Regions from separate parts of the Streptomyces sp. CAU 1734 genome, predicted to be linked through region 2. Evidence: riboswitches for the same ligand, from Rfam matches in the RefSeq annotation. Region 2 holds a riboswitch; the other holds the start of a gene.

Region 1 (5,335 bases), on a different contig from region 2:
GGGGCGCCGGACGGCGCGCCGGCCCAGGAACTCGCCCGGCGGCAGTACGTCTGGCTCTCCGCGGTGGAGGCGCCGGGCCGGTGCCGGTTCATCGGCATCGGCGAGATGTACGTGGCCGACGAGCGGTTCACCGAGGTCTACGACCGGCACGGCGAGGGGACGGCGGTGTTCATCCGCGATGCGATGCGGGTGTACGGGGAGACGCAGCTCTCGGACGAGTGAGCCGCGGCGGACGCGGGCCGCCCTCGGTGACGGGCCCGCGTCCGCCCTCGCCCACCGCTCGCCCGTTCCCCGCGCGGCCGGATTTCCGGCGATTCCGCGGCCCCCGCGGAAAGTGGCGTGGATCTTGCTTCGGATGGCGTAAGGTTGTGTTCAACGGCGCGGGGTGGAGCAGCTCGGTAGCTCGCTGGGCTCATAACCCAGAGGTCGCAGGTTCAAATCCTGTCCCCGCTACTGAAGATCACGGCCCGGTACTCATCACCTGAGTACCGGGCCGTGGTCATTTTGCGCTGCCCGTTCGCCTCCGTTCGCCCGGTTGGACGGCGGTGGCTCGCCACTCCGCCCCGTTCCCGCCAGCCTGGAGGGGGCGCGGGAACCGTGTCCGCAGCCGTGGGCGGACCGGTCAGGAGAGCAGCCTTGGGGAGCGAGGAGCAGCCGGGGGGAGTCGGCGCCCGCCGATTCGTCCGTATGCTGCCCGCGCTGATGATCATCGGCGCTGTCTGTTTCGACGCCCTGACCCCGCCGATGTTCACCGCGGCGCCCATGTTCACGGCGGCCCCGCTGATCGCCGCCCCCTTCTTCTCCTGGCGCACCACCCTCTTCACCGGTATCGCCTCGACCCTGGGCGTGGTCGGCCTGCACGGGCTCAAGGACTCGGTCGCCGAGCCGACGACCTATACCGAGCTGGTGACCGTGATCACCGTCTCGGGTCTCGCGCTGCTGATCAACCGGGTCATCCGGCGCAGCAGCGAACGGCTCGCCTCCGCCCGGGTCATCGCCGAGGCCGCCCAGCGCGCCGTACTGCCCACCCCCGCCGAGCGGATCGGGGGCCTGCGGATCGCCGCACGGTACGAGGCCGCCGTCGCCGACGCCTTCATCGGCGGGGACCTCTTCGCCGTACAGGACACACCCCATGGCGTACGGCTGGTCGTCGGGGATGTGCGCGGCAAGGGACTCGGCGCGGTCGAGGCGGTGGCCATCGCGATCGGCGCCTTCCGGGAGGCGGCCGAACAGGAGAGATCGCTGGAGGGGGTCACCGAGCGGCTGGAACGCGCGCTCAACCGGGAGGCGCGCCGCCGGGACACCCTGGACGCCTTCGAGGCGTTCACCACCGCCGTGCTCGCCGAGATCCCGCGCGGTGCCGGGATCGTCCGGATGGTCAACCGGGGCCATCCGGCACCGCTGATGCTGTACGAGGACGGCGTACTCGGCTCTCTGGAACCGGCCGAGTACGCGCTCCCGCTCTCCATGGGGGAGCTGGGGAACCGGCCCGACCGGGCGCAGGAGTATCCGCTGCCGCCCGGGGCCACCCTGCTCATCTACACCGATGGGCTCTCCGAGGCGCGGGATGCCCGGGGGGTGTTCTACGAGCCCGGCGAATGGCTCGCCGGCCGTGTCTTCCCGGGGCCGGGCGAGTTGCTGGACGCCCTGGTCGACGATGTCCGCAGGCATTCGGGCGGCGGGACCACCGACGACATGGCACTGCTCGCGGTGGCCCGTCCCGGCGAGGGGCGGGCGGATGCGGAGCCGCCCCCCGGCCCGCCGTGACGACCGGTCGGCCGTGAAGCCCCGGCCCGCCGCGACGCCGCGCCGGCCGGAACCACCGCGAATACGTTGCGTAGCCGGAGTGCACCCCTCTGATAACAATTGATATGCCGTCAGATCTGATGGGTTTACGGGCGGCCGTTCAAGTCGCCCGACTCCGGACGCTTGTGTCCCGTTAAGTCCATGGCAAAGAGATTAAAGATCACTCGGAAAAACTTGGAATACGACTGGAGTCTCTATTAACGTTCGATAACGCAGCGCGGTCGTCACAGTCGTCGTCAGGGCGGCGCCGCGCGCACGCGCCGAATCCCGCAAGGGAACCGGGGACCCACCAATTGGGGTGAATCGGGCTTCATTTGCCGCGCAGTTCGCGGTGTGTGAGGCCGGTAGGAGACCTTCCTGCTCCGAACCCGTCAGCTAACCCGGTAGGCGAGAAGGAAGGAAAGGAGCACGCCTCAGTGGCGTCCAACACCCCTGCCCCGGAAGCGCCGTTCAAATCCGGTGTCTTCAGCCAAGACGGGGCCGAACGGTCCGTCGGCGAGTGGAACCCCACGGCGGAGACCGTCCGTCCGGTGCGCGGCCGTCACCGGCACCGCGTGCTCAAGCAGCGCGGCGGATTCGCCCGCAGCTCCACGGTGCTCGGCGTCGGCGTGATCGCGGCGGTCGGCGCGGGCGGCATCGCCACCGCGCAGAGCAAGCCCGCCGTGTCGATATCGCTCCCCGACTCGATCGCCGACTCCCTTCCCGACGTCGGTTCCCTCATGGACGACGGCGGCTCGGCCGACGAGACCTCCGCTCTCACCGCCATGGGTGCCACCGAGGAGATCGGCGCGGCCACCCAGCCCGGCACGGGTGAGGCGCTCCGCTCCCGGATCCTCCAGCAGGCCGAGCAGCAGCAGGCCGAGGCGGAGGCGGTCGCCAGGGCCGCCGCCGAGAACGCCGCAGCCGCGAAGGCCGCCGCCGCCGCGAAGAAGGCCGAGGCCAAGGCGGAGGCGGAAGCGAAGGCCAAGAAGAAGGCCGAAGCCGAGGCGAAGGCCAAGAAGAAGGCCGAGGCGGAGGCCAAGGCCAAGGAGAAGGAGAAGGCCAAGCTCGCGAAGGGCTTCGTCCTCCCCACCTCCTCGTACACGATCACCGCCACCTTCGGCCAGAGCGGCCCGATGTGGTCCTCCGGCTACCACACCGGCCTGGACATGGCGGCTCCGACCGGTACCCCGGCGAAGGCCGTCACCAGCGGCACCATCAAGTCGGCCGGCTGGCACAGCTCGTACGGCTACAACATCGTGCTCAAGCTGTCGAACGGCACCGAGGTGATGTACGCACACCTCTCCTCGATGTCGGTGAGCGCGGGCCAGAAGGTCGGCGCGGGCGAGACCATCGGACGCGTCGGCTCGACCGGCAATTCGTCCGGCTCGCACCTCCACCTGGAGGTCAAGACCGGTGGCGGCTCGGCCGTCGACCCGCTGTCCTGGATGCGGAGCAACGGCCTCAACCCCTGACCGTCCCGCGCACCACCGCCCGTCCCCGCGGGACCGGCCGGCCGGCCGGTCCTCACGGCACCGCCCGGTGCCGGAATCGCGATCGGCCGGCGGGTGTCCGCGGCAGCCCCGCGCTCGCCGTGGTCACGGCGGTGCGGGCCCTTTCACCCCGGCAGTCCTGGCGAGCACCCCCCGCCGTCAGGGCTGCCGGTCTTTTCGCGCCCGCACCGCCGGCACTTCCCCCGCTCCCGCCCTGCCGGGCCCGCCGCCCTCAGACGCGGTAGGGGTTGGGTATCTCGTAATCCCGGTGCGGCGGCGGCACCCGCACCCGGCCGGTGACGCGCGCCGCGTAGGTCAGTGCCGGGGAGGCCACCGCCTTCCGCTGCCACATGTGGTGCAGCAGCTCCTGCTCCCGCGCCGTGAAGTCCGGACCGGCCGCTTCCCTGGCCGCGCGGTGACGGAGAAACGCCAGCGCGGTGGCGAACCGCTGGTACTCGGCGACCGGATGGACCGCCGCCGGGCCGTGCATCCGCCGGGCGAAGTCCTTGGCCGTGTTCCGCGCCCTCATCGAGGACAGCGCCTGCGGCTCGGACGGGGCGAGCCAGCCCGCCGCCGCATAGGCGGGCAGGGTGACGGCCAGGGTGTGCAGCTCGCGCTGCCGGGCCCAGATGGCGAGCCAGGTCAGCAGTACGAAGGCGGGGATCATGACGAACGCGTACACCAGCAGGAAGCCCCACGGCCCGAGGTAGGACGCCGAGCCGTTCCACAGGGCGTGCATCACCATGGAGAGCAGCAGACCCAGCACCGGCAGCGCGATCCGGCGGATCCGCTGCCGCCGGCGGGCGGCGAGCGCGGCGAGCCCGAATCCGATGCCGGTGAGCACGGTGAAGACCGGGTGGGCGAACGGCGACATGACGATGCGTACGAAGAAGGTCGCGGCCGTCGTCGAGGAGAGACCCGAGTACCCGAGTGTCTGGTCCTCGTCGAAGGCCGTGCCCAGATAGAGGATGTTCTCGGTGAAGGCGAAGCCGATCGCGGTGAATCCCGCGATCACCACTCCGTCCACGATGCCGGTGAAGTCCCTCCGGCGGAAGAGGAAGATCAGCAGTACGGCGGCGGCCTTGGCGGTCTCCTCCACCACGGGCGCGATGACCGTGGCGCCGAGACTGTGCGCGTTCGACGCGTCGGCCGTGTTGGTGGCTATCCACTGGGTGGCGAAGGTGTTCGCCAGGATCGCCACGAGAGCGGCGGCGAACGCACCCCAGCAGAACGAGAAGATCAGATTCCGCCAGGGGCCGGGATCGACCAGGTCCAGCCAGCGGAAGGCGGCGACCAGCAGCGGCACGGGCAGTACGGCGAGCCCGAGCCCGACGAGGAAGCCCGTGGTGCCGGTCTCCTCCCGCACCAGGGCGAGGATCACCAGCGCGCAGAGCGCGAGCAGGGTGATCAGCACTCCGGCCCGGATCACCTTGCTGTGCCAGAGCCGCGAGGCCCGCCGGGGCTTGTAACGCCAGCGCGCCCGATCGGGCACCGCGTCGAAGAGCGGCTGCTGCGCGCATGCGGGTACGGCGGGGCCCGTCGCCCCGGGGCCCGGGGTTCCGGGGTCCGGGATTCCGGGGTCCGGGATTCCGGGTCCGTGGGCTCCGGGTTCCCGGGGCGGGGGTTCCTGGGTCCTGAGGCCCGGGGTTCTGGGGTCCGGGGTGGCGGCGAGATCCGGAGCGGCGGGCTCCGGCGGTGGACGGACCGGCTCCCGGGCGGACACCGGTCGCGGCGGCGGCCCCGGAGCTGCGGGCTGAGGGTGCTGATGGTGCGGGGACGGCTCTGACACCCGACGACCCTAACGACGCGCACTGACAACTGGCGATGGTGTTTCCGGAGCCAGGCGTGCCGCCGACCCCTACTCGCCGTCGACTACCCGCTGAAAGAGCAGATCACGCACGATGTGACCCTTGTCCAGGCCCTGCCCCTCGAAGCGGGTACGTGGCCGGAAAGCAGGGCGCGGCGCAAAGCCGCCGTCCGCGGTGGTGTTCTCGAACGCCGGATGCGCCGTGAGCACCTCCAGCATCTGCTCGGCGTAGGGCTCCCAGTCGGTGGCG
Region 2 (5,335 bases):
GGAGACGCACGGGCCCTTCCGCCACCACTCGGGCAGCATCGCGATCGCCTCGTCACCGAGCGGATTGACCCCGGGCCCGGCCGCGAGCGAGTGCCCGACCAGGACATGGAGGCACTTCACCCGGTCCGGCATGCCGCCGGCGCTGGGGAACCCCTGGAGCACGTCGATGGCGTCCCGGCGCTCGATGTAGTCCTCGTGGGCCGCGCGATAGGCCGCGGCGAGCTCCGGATCGGCCGCCAGCCGCTCCGACATCTCCTTCATCACGCCGTTCGCCTCCAGCGTGCCGATCGCCGAGGCCGCCCGGGGGCAGGTCAGGTAGTACAGCGTCGGGAACGGGGTGCCGTCCGGGAGCCGGGGCGCCGTCTCGACGACATCCGGGAGGCCGCAGGGGCAGCGGTGCGCGATGGCGCGCAGACCGCGCGGCGGGCGGCCGAGCTGCTCCTGGAAGGCCGCGATGTCCGCGTCGGTCGGCTCGGTGGGTGCGGTGTGGGGAGGAGGGGTTTCCATGCCTGCCTTGGCTCTACGGTTCCGTGCTTCTGCGTTTGCTGGACGCCGGTGCCGGGCGCTGCCGCCCGGTCCCGGCTGGTGCGGGGGCGGCGGTCAGCCGCGGTCCGCCTTGTCGACGCCGTCCCAGACGCCCGAGTACCAGGGGCGTTCCGCCGAGCCGTCCTCGCTGCGGCGTTCCTCGGCGGCGTCGGGGTCGATCATCGTGTACCCGGTCTCGCCCGGCAGCACATAGTGCAGATGCTCCCGGGCCAGCCGCTGGATGTACATGTCGTCCTGGAGCCGGGCCTTCTCGTCCCGGAGCCGTTCGACCTGGCGCTCCGCCTCGGCCATCCGCTCCCGCTGTTCGGCCATCTCGCCGCCCTGGGAGACGTACTGCCGCATGGGGTACGCGAGGGCGACGATCAGCGAACAGACCACCAGGGCGAGAAAGGCCGCCCGGCCGGTGAGCCGGGAGCGCCGGGCCTGGCGCCTGGTCTGGGAACGGTAGACCCGGGCGGCGGTCTGCTCACCGATCAGCCGCAGCCTGGTCGCGGTGGAGAACCGGTCGCGGTTCCTCCCGGCCATGTCTCCCGCCTCCCCTGTTCAGCGCCGGTGCCCGGTCCCGGGGGTCTGAGGAGCCCGGTCCCGACGTGCGTACGTCCCCGGACACGGTACGGGACCGCGGCCGGGGACGTACGGACGACTGGCGGGACCCGGCCGCCCCGAGAGGCGGCCGGCCCGGTGGGTCGGCCCGGGGAGTGCCGGTGGATCAGCCCTTGAAGCGGGGGAACGCGCTCCGGCCGGCGTACACCGCGGCGTCGTCGAGGATCTCCTCGATGCGCAGCAGCTGGTTGTACTTGGCGACGCGCTCGGAGCGGGCCGGGGCGCCGGTCTTGATCTGGCCGCAGTTGGTGGCGACGGCGAGGTCGGCGATGGTGACGTCCTCGGTCTCACCGGAGCGGTGCGACATCATGCACTTGAAGCCGCTGCGCTGGGCCAGCTCGACGGCGTCCAGGGTCTCGGTCAGCGAACCGATCTGGTTGACCTTGACGAGCAGGGCGTTGGCGGAGCCCTCGTCGATGCCGCGGGCCAGCCGCTCCGGGTTGGTGACGAAGAGGTCGTCGCCGACGATCTGGACCTTGGTGCCCAGCTTGTCGGTGAGCACCTTCCAGCCGGCCCAGTCGTCCTCGAAGAGCGGGTCCTCGATGGAGACCAGCGGGTAGGCCGCGACCAGCTCCTCGTAGTACTCGGTCAGCTCGGCGGCGGAGAGGGACTTGCCCTCGAACTCGTAGACGCCGTCCTTGTAGAACTCGGAGGCGGCGACGTCGAGCGCGAGCGCGATGTCCTTGCCGGGGGCGTAACCGGCTTCCTTGATCGCTTCGAGGATCAGGTCCAGCGCGGCACGGTTGGAGTCGAGGTTCGGCGCGAAGCCGCCCTCGTCGCCGAGGCCGGTGGAGAGGCCCTTCTGCTTCAGCACCTTCTTGAGGGTGTGGTAGACCTCGGTGCCCCAGCGCAGGGCCTCGGAGAAGGACTCCGCGCCGATCGGGGCGATCATGAACTCCTGGATGTCCACATTGGAGTCGGCGTGCGAGCCGCCGTTCAGGATGTTCATCATCGGAACGGGCAGCAGGTGCGCGTTCGGGCCGCCGAGGTAGCGGAAGAGCGGCAGGTCGGACGCCTCGGAGGCGGCGTGCGCCACGGCGAGCGAGACGCCGAGGATGGCGTTGGCGCCGAGCGAGGACTTGTCCGGGGTGGCGTCCAGGTCGAACATCGCCTGGTCGATCAGGCGCTGCTCGGTGGCGTCGTAGCCGACCAGCTCGGGGCCGATCTGCTCGATGACGGCGAGAACGGCCTTCTCGACGCCCTTGCCCTGGTAGCGGTTGGGGTCGCCGTCACGAAGCTCAAGGGCCTCGAACGCTCCGGTGGAGGCACCGGACGGAACGGCGGCACGGCCGGTGCTTCCGTCGTCGAGGCCAACCTCGACCTCGACCGTGGGATTGCCTCGGGAGTCCAGGATTTCCCGGGCTACGACGACGTCGATGGACGGCACGAGCATCTCCTTCTGGGATGTGACGCATGGGGTGCAGGGTCTCTTGGCCTTGCGGCAAGAGCCTATCCGGCGGCCGGGGGTCTCCTCGCGGATGCCCGCCCCCTGGGACGAAAAAGCCGGTGCCATCCGCGCGGTCCGGGACAAACAACCCCGCACCTACCAGGGGGTAACGAAAAGAACCCCGGGCCCGGCGCGGACAGGGGGAGTGCGCCGGGCCGGGGTGGCCCCTGGGTCCGGCCCCCGCGCGCGGGGGCCGGGTGCCGGGGTCCGTCCGGGCCGCCCTGCGCCGTTCGGGGCGCGGCACGGCCGGACGGACGCCCGGGGTGGGTACGGACCCGGGGTGCGGTCCCGGGGCGCGGTCCCGGTGGGGGTACGGGACAGCGGATCCGGGTGCGGTCCCCGTCGGGTACGGGACGGGCGGGGCCGGTTGTACGGGTGTGGCCGGTGGGGGCGGCCGGTGCGCGGGGCCGGTGGGGGGACGGCCGGTGCGCGGACGCGGTGCGGCCCGCGGGCCCGGTTCGGCCGGCACCGGAGCCGTGGGGGCGCGGTGCGGGCCGGAGCCGGGCGGTGGTGCGGGCCGCCCCGGGAGGGTCAGCTCAGGTCGAGCTGCTGGCCCGGGTAGATGACGTCCGCGTTGTCCACGATGTCCTTGTTGAGCTCGAAGAGCTTCGCCCAGCCGCCGTCGACCTTCTCGGCCGCGGCGATGCTGCTGAGGGTGTCGCCGGACTTGACCTCGTACTCGCCGTCGCCCTTCTCGAAGCCCTTGGCCGCGGGACGCTCGGAGCGGGTGGTCGGGGCCTCGGCGCGCTGCTGCGGCTGGGCCTGGCGCTCCTGCTTCGGCTGGGCGGCCTGCGGCTGCTCCTGCTTCGGCTGGGCCGGCTGCTGCTTCGGCTGCTCCTGCTTGGGCTGCTCGGCGGCGCCGCCGCCGTACGGGGTGTTCGAGAGGCCCACGCCACAGGACGGCCAGGCGCCCTTGCCCTGGCCCGCGAGGACCTTCTCGGCGATCTCGATCTGCTGGGACTTGCTGGCCTGGTTGGCCTGCGCCGCGTACTTGGTGCCGCCGAAGGCGGCCCAGGTGGAGGACGAGAACTGGAGGCCGCCGTAGTAGCCGTTGCCGGTGTTGATGGACCAGTTGCCGCCGGACTCGCACTGCGCGACCTTGTCCCACTCGGCGGCGGTGGCGGCCGAGGCCGAGGTGGCGCCGATCAGCGGGGCGGCGACGGCAGCGCCGGTGACACCGGCGAAGGCGACGAGGCGGACGGCCCTGGACGGACGGCGGTGCTTGCCCTTGCTGGAAAACAGCATGGTGGATCTCCTCACCGACGCCTGCGAGGTGAGCTGTCGGGTTCGGGCCAATGAGTGCCCGGCCGTGCGTCCTTGCGCACGGCTCCACCCCAAGCCGGTGATCCGCCATTCGTCCTGAACGGCGGGGCCGGCACTTACCTTGGGTCCCCCGCTCCTGCCTTCGGCGCTCTCGCGTCGAGTACTCCCCCCGACCGACGGCAGGATTCGGCGTGACGGTCAGCGGTGCCCGCGATGGCGAGCGGTCAGACCGTAATCACAGGGCTCCCCGATGTTCAAAGAGGGAACATCGGGGAGAAAACGCCCATCCCGCCCCTGACCCGATCCATGTTTCCCCAGGTCGGGGGCGGAATCTCCGATTCCGGTGGGCGGGCCGTGCCACTTACCGCAAAGAGACCCTTGTCTCACTTCGGCAAATATGGACAAAATCCCGCGAACCACACCGGTTTCCGGCCCTGCCCCGGGCCCTACTTCGGGTCGAGGGCCAGGCTCTGACCAGGGTGGATGAGGTCGGGGTCGGCGCCGACCTCCTCGCGGTTGGCCTCATAGAGGCCGGTCCACCCCTCGTCGAGCTTCTGCTCCTGCGCGATGGCCCAGAGGCTGTCCCCCGGGCGGACGGTGTAGGTGCCCGGCTCGGCGTCGGCGCCGTCGACGCCCTTGACGACCTCCACCTTCTTCTCCCCGGCGGCGGTGTCCGCCACGGGGGACCGGCCGCCCGAGTCGCCGCGCGAGACATGGCCGGGCTCGGAGCCCCGGGCCGGGCCCGGGCCCGCCGTGCCGTCGCTCTTCGGCTCACCGGTCCCGGTGGGCGCCGCGGACTTCTCCGGGCCGGAGGCCGGCGACTCCGTCGCGGGCTCGCCCCGGTGCTTGCCCGCGCTGGTCCCGGCCCCCGGGCCGGCGCCCTTCGGCGTGCCGGCGGACGGCTCGGCCGCGGTGGATCTACCGGCGGGGGTTTCGGCGGACTTCGGCTCGGCGGCCGGCTTCGGCGCGGACTTCGGCTTGCCGGCCGCGGGGGCCTTGTCCGGCTTCGCCGCATCCGTGCCGGTGGAACCGGTGCCGTTTCCGGCCGGGGCGCCGTCGGTCAGACCCGCTATGCCGGCACAGGAGGCCCATGCCTTGACGCCCTGGGCGGCGAGCACCTTCTCCGCCACGATGATCTGCTGCGAGCGGCTGGCGAGGTCGGCGCGCGAGGCGTACTCCGTACCGCCGTGCGCCTCCCAGGCGGCCTGGGAGAGCTGAAGCCCTCCGTAGTAGCCGTTGCCGGTGTCGGCGCTCCAGCTGCCACCGCTCTCGCACTCGGCGATCCGGTCCCAGGTGGAGGACTCGACGGCGGAGGCGGAACCCGCGCCCAGCAAGGGGATCGCGATGGCCGATCCCGTCACGCCCGCAGCGACGACGAGAGCGGGGGCCTGACGCGGTCGCCGATGACGGCCATTCCCGGAGAGCATGTGATTGCCTTTCACCAGACTGCTTGAGTCCGGGTGAACGTAGCCGCAC

What was found. Region 2 has a riboswitch for cyclic di-AMP ahead of AAFN69_RS20705 (transglycosylase family protein). Riboswitches for the same ligand answer to the same signal wherever they lie in the genome.
Region 1: it holds a riboswitch for cyclic di-AMP, as region 2 does, so the genes downstream of both, AAFN69_RS03635 (M23 family metallopeptidase) here and AAFN69_RS20705 (transglycosylase family protein) in region 2, are expected to answer to the same signal.

The regions. Positions count from the first base shown of each region.
Region 1 is NZ_JBDQQP010000001.1:859,364-864,698, forward strand. Features, by position in the region: gene AAFN69_RS03620 (TipAS antibiotic-recognition domain-containing protein) at 1-222, shown strand, start outside; tRNA gene AAFN69_RS03625 (tRNA-Met) at 380-453, shown strand; gene AAFN69_RS03630 (PP2C family protein-serine/threonine phosphatase) at 688-1,767, shown strand; cyclic di-AMP (ydaO/yuaA leader) riboswitch at 2,055-2,211, shown strand; gene AAFN69_RS03635 (M23 family metallopeptidase) at 2,223-3,260, shown strand; gene AAFN69_RS03640 (PrsW family intramembrane metalloprotease) at 3,511-4,851, opposite strand; gene trmB (tRNA (guanosine(46)-N7)-methyltransferase TrmB) at 5,137-5,335, opposite strand, start outside.
Region 2 is NZ_JBDQQP010000010.1:185,745-191,079, reverse strand. Features, by position in the region: gene AAFN69_RS20720 (DUF501 domain-containing protein) at 1-507, opposite strand, end outside; gene AAFN69_RS20715 (septum formation initiator family protein) at 601-1,071, opposite strand; gene eno (phosphopyruvate hydratase) at 1,256-2,542, opposite strand; gene AAFN69_RS20705 (transglycosylase family protein) at 3,128-3,841, opposite strand; cyclic di-AMP (ydaO/yuaA leader) riboswitch at 3,845-4,017, opposite strand; gene AAFN69_RS20700 (transglycosylase family protein) at 4,306-5,220, opposite strand.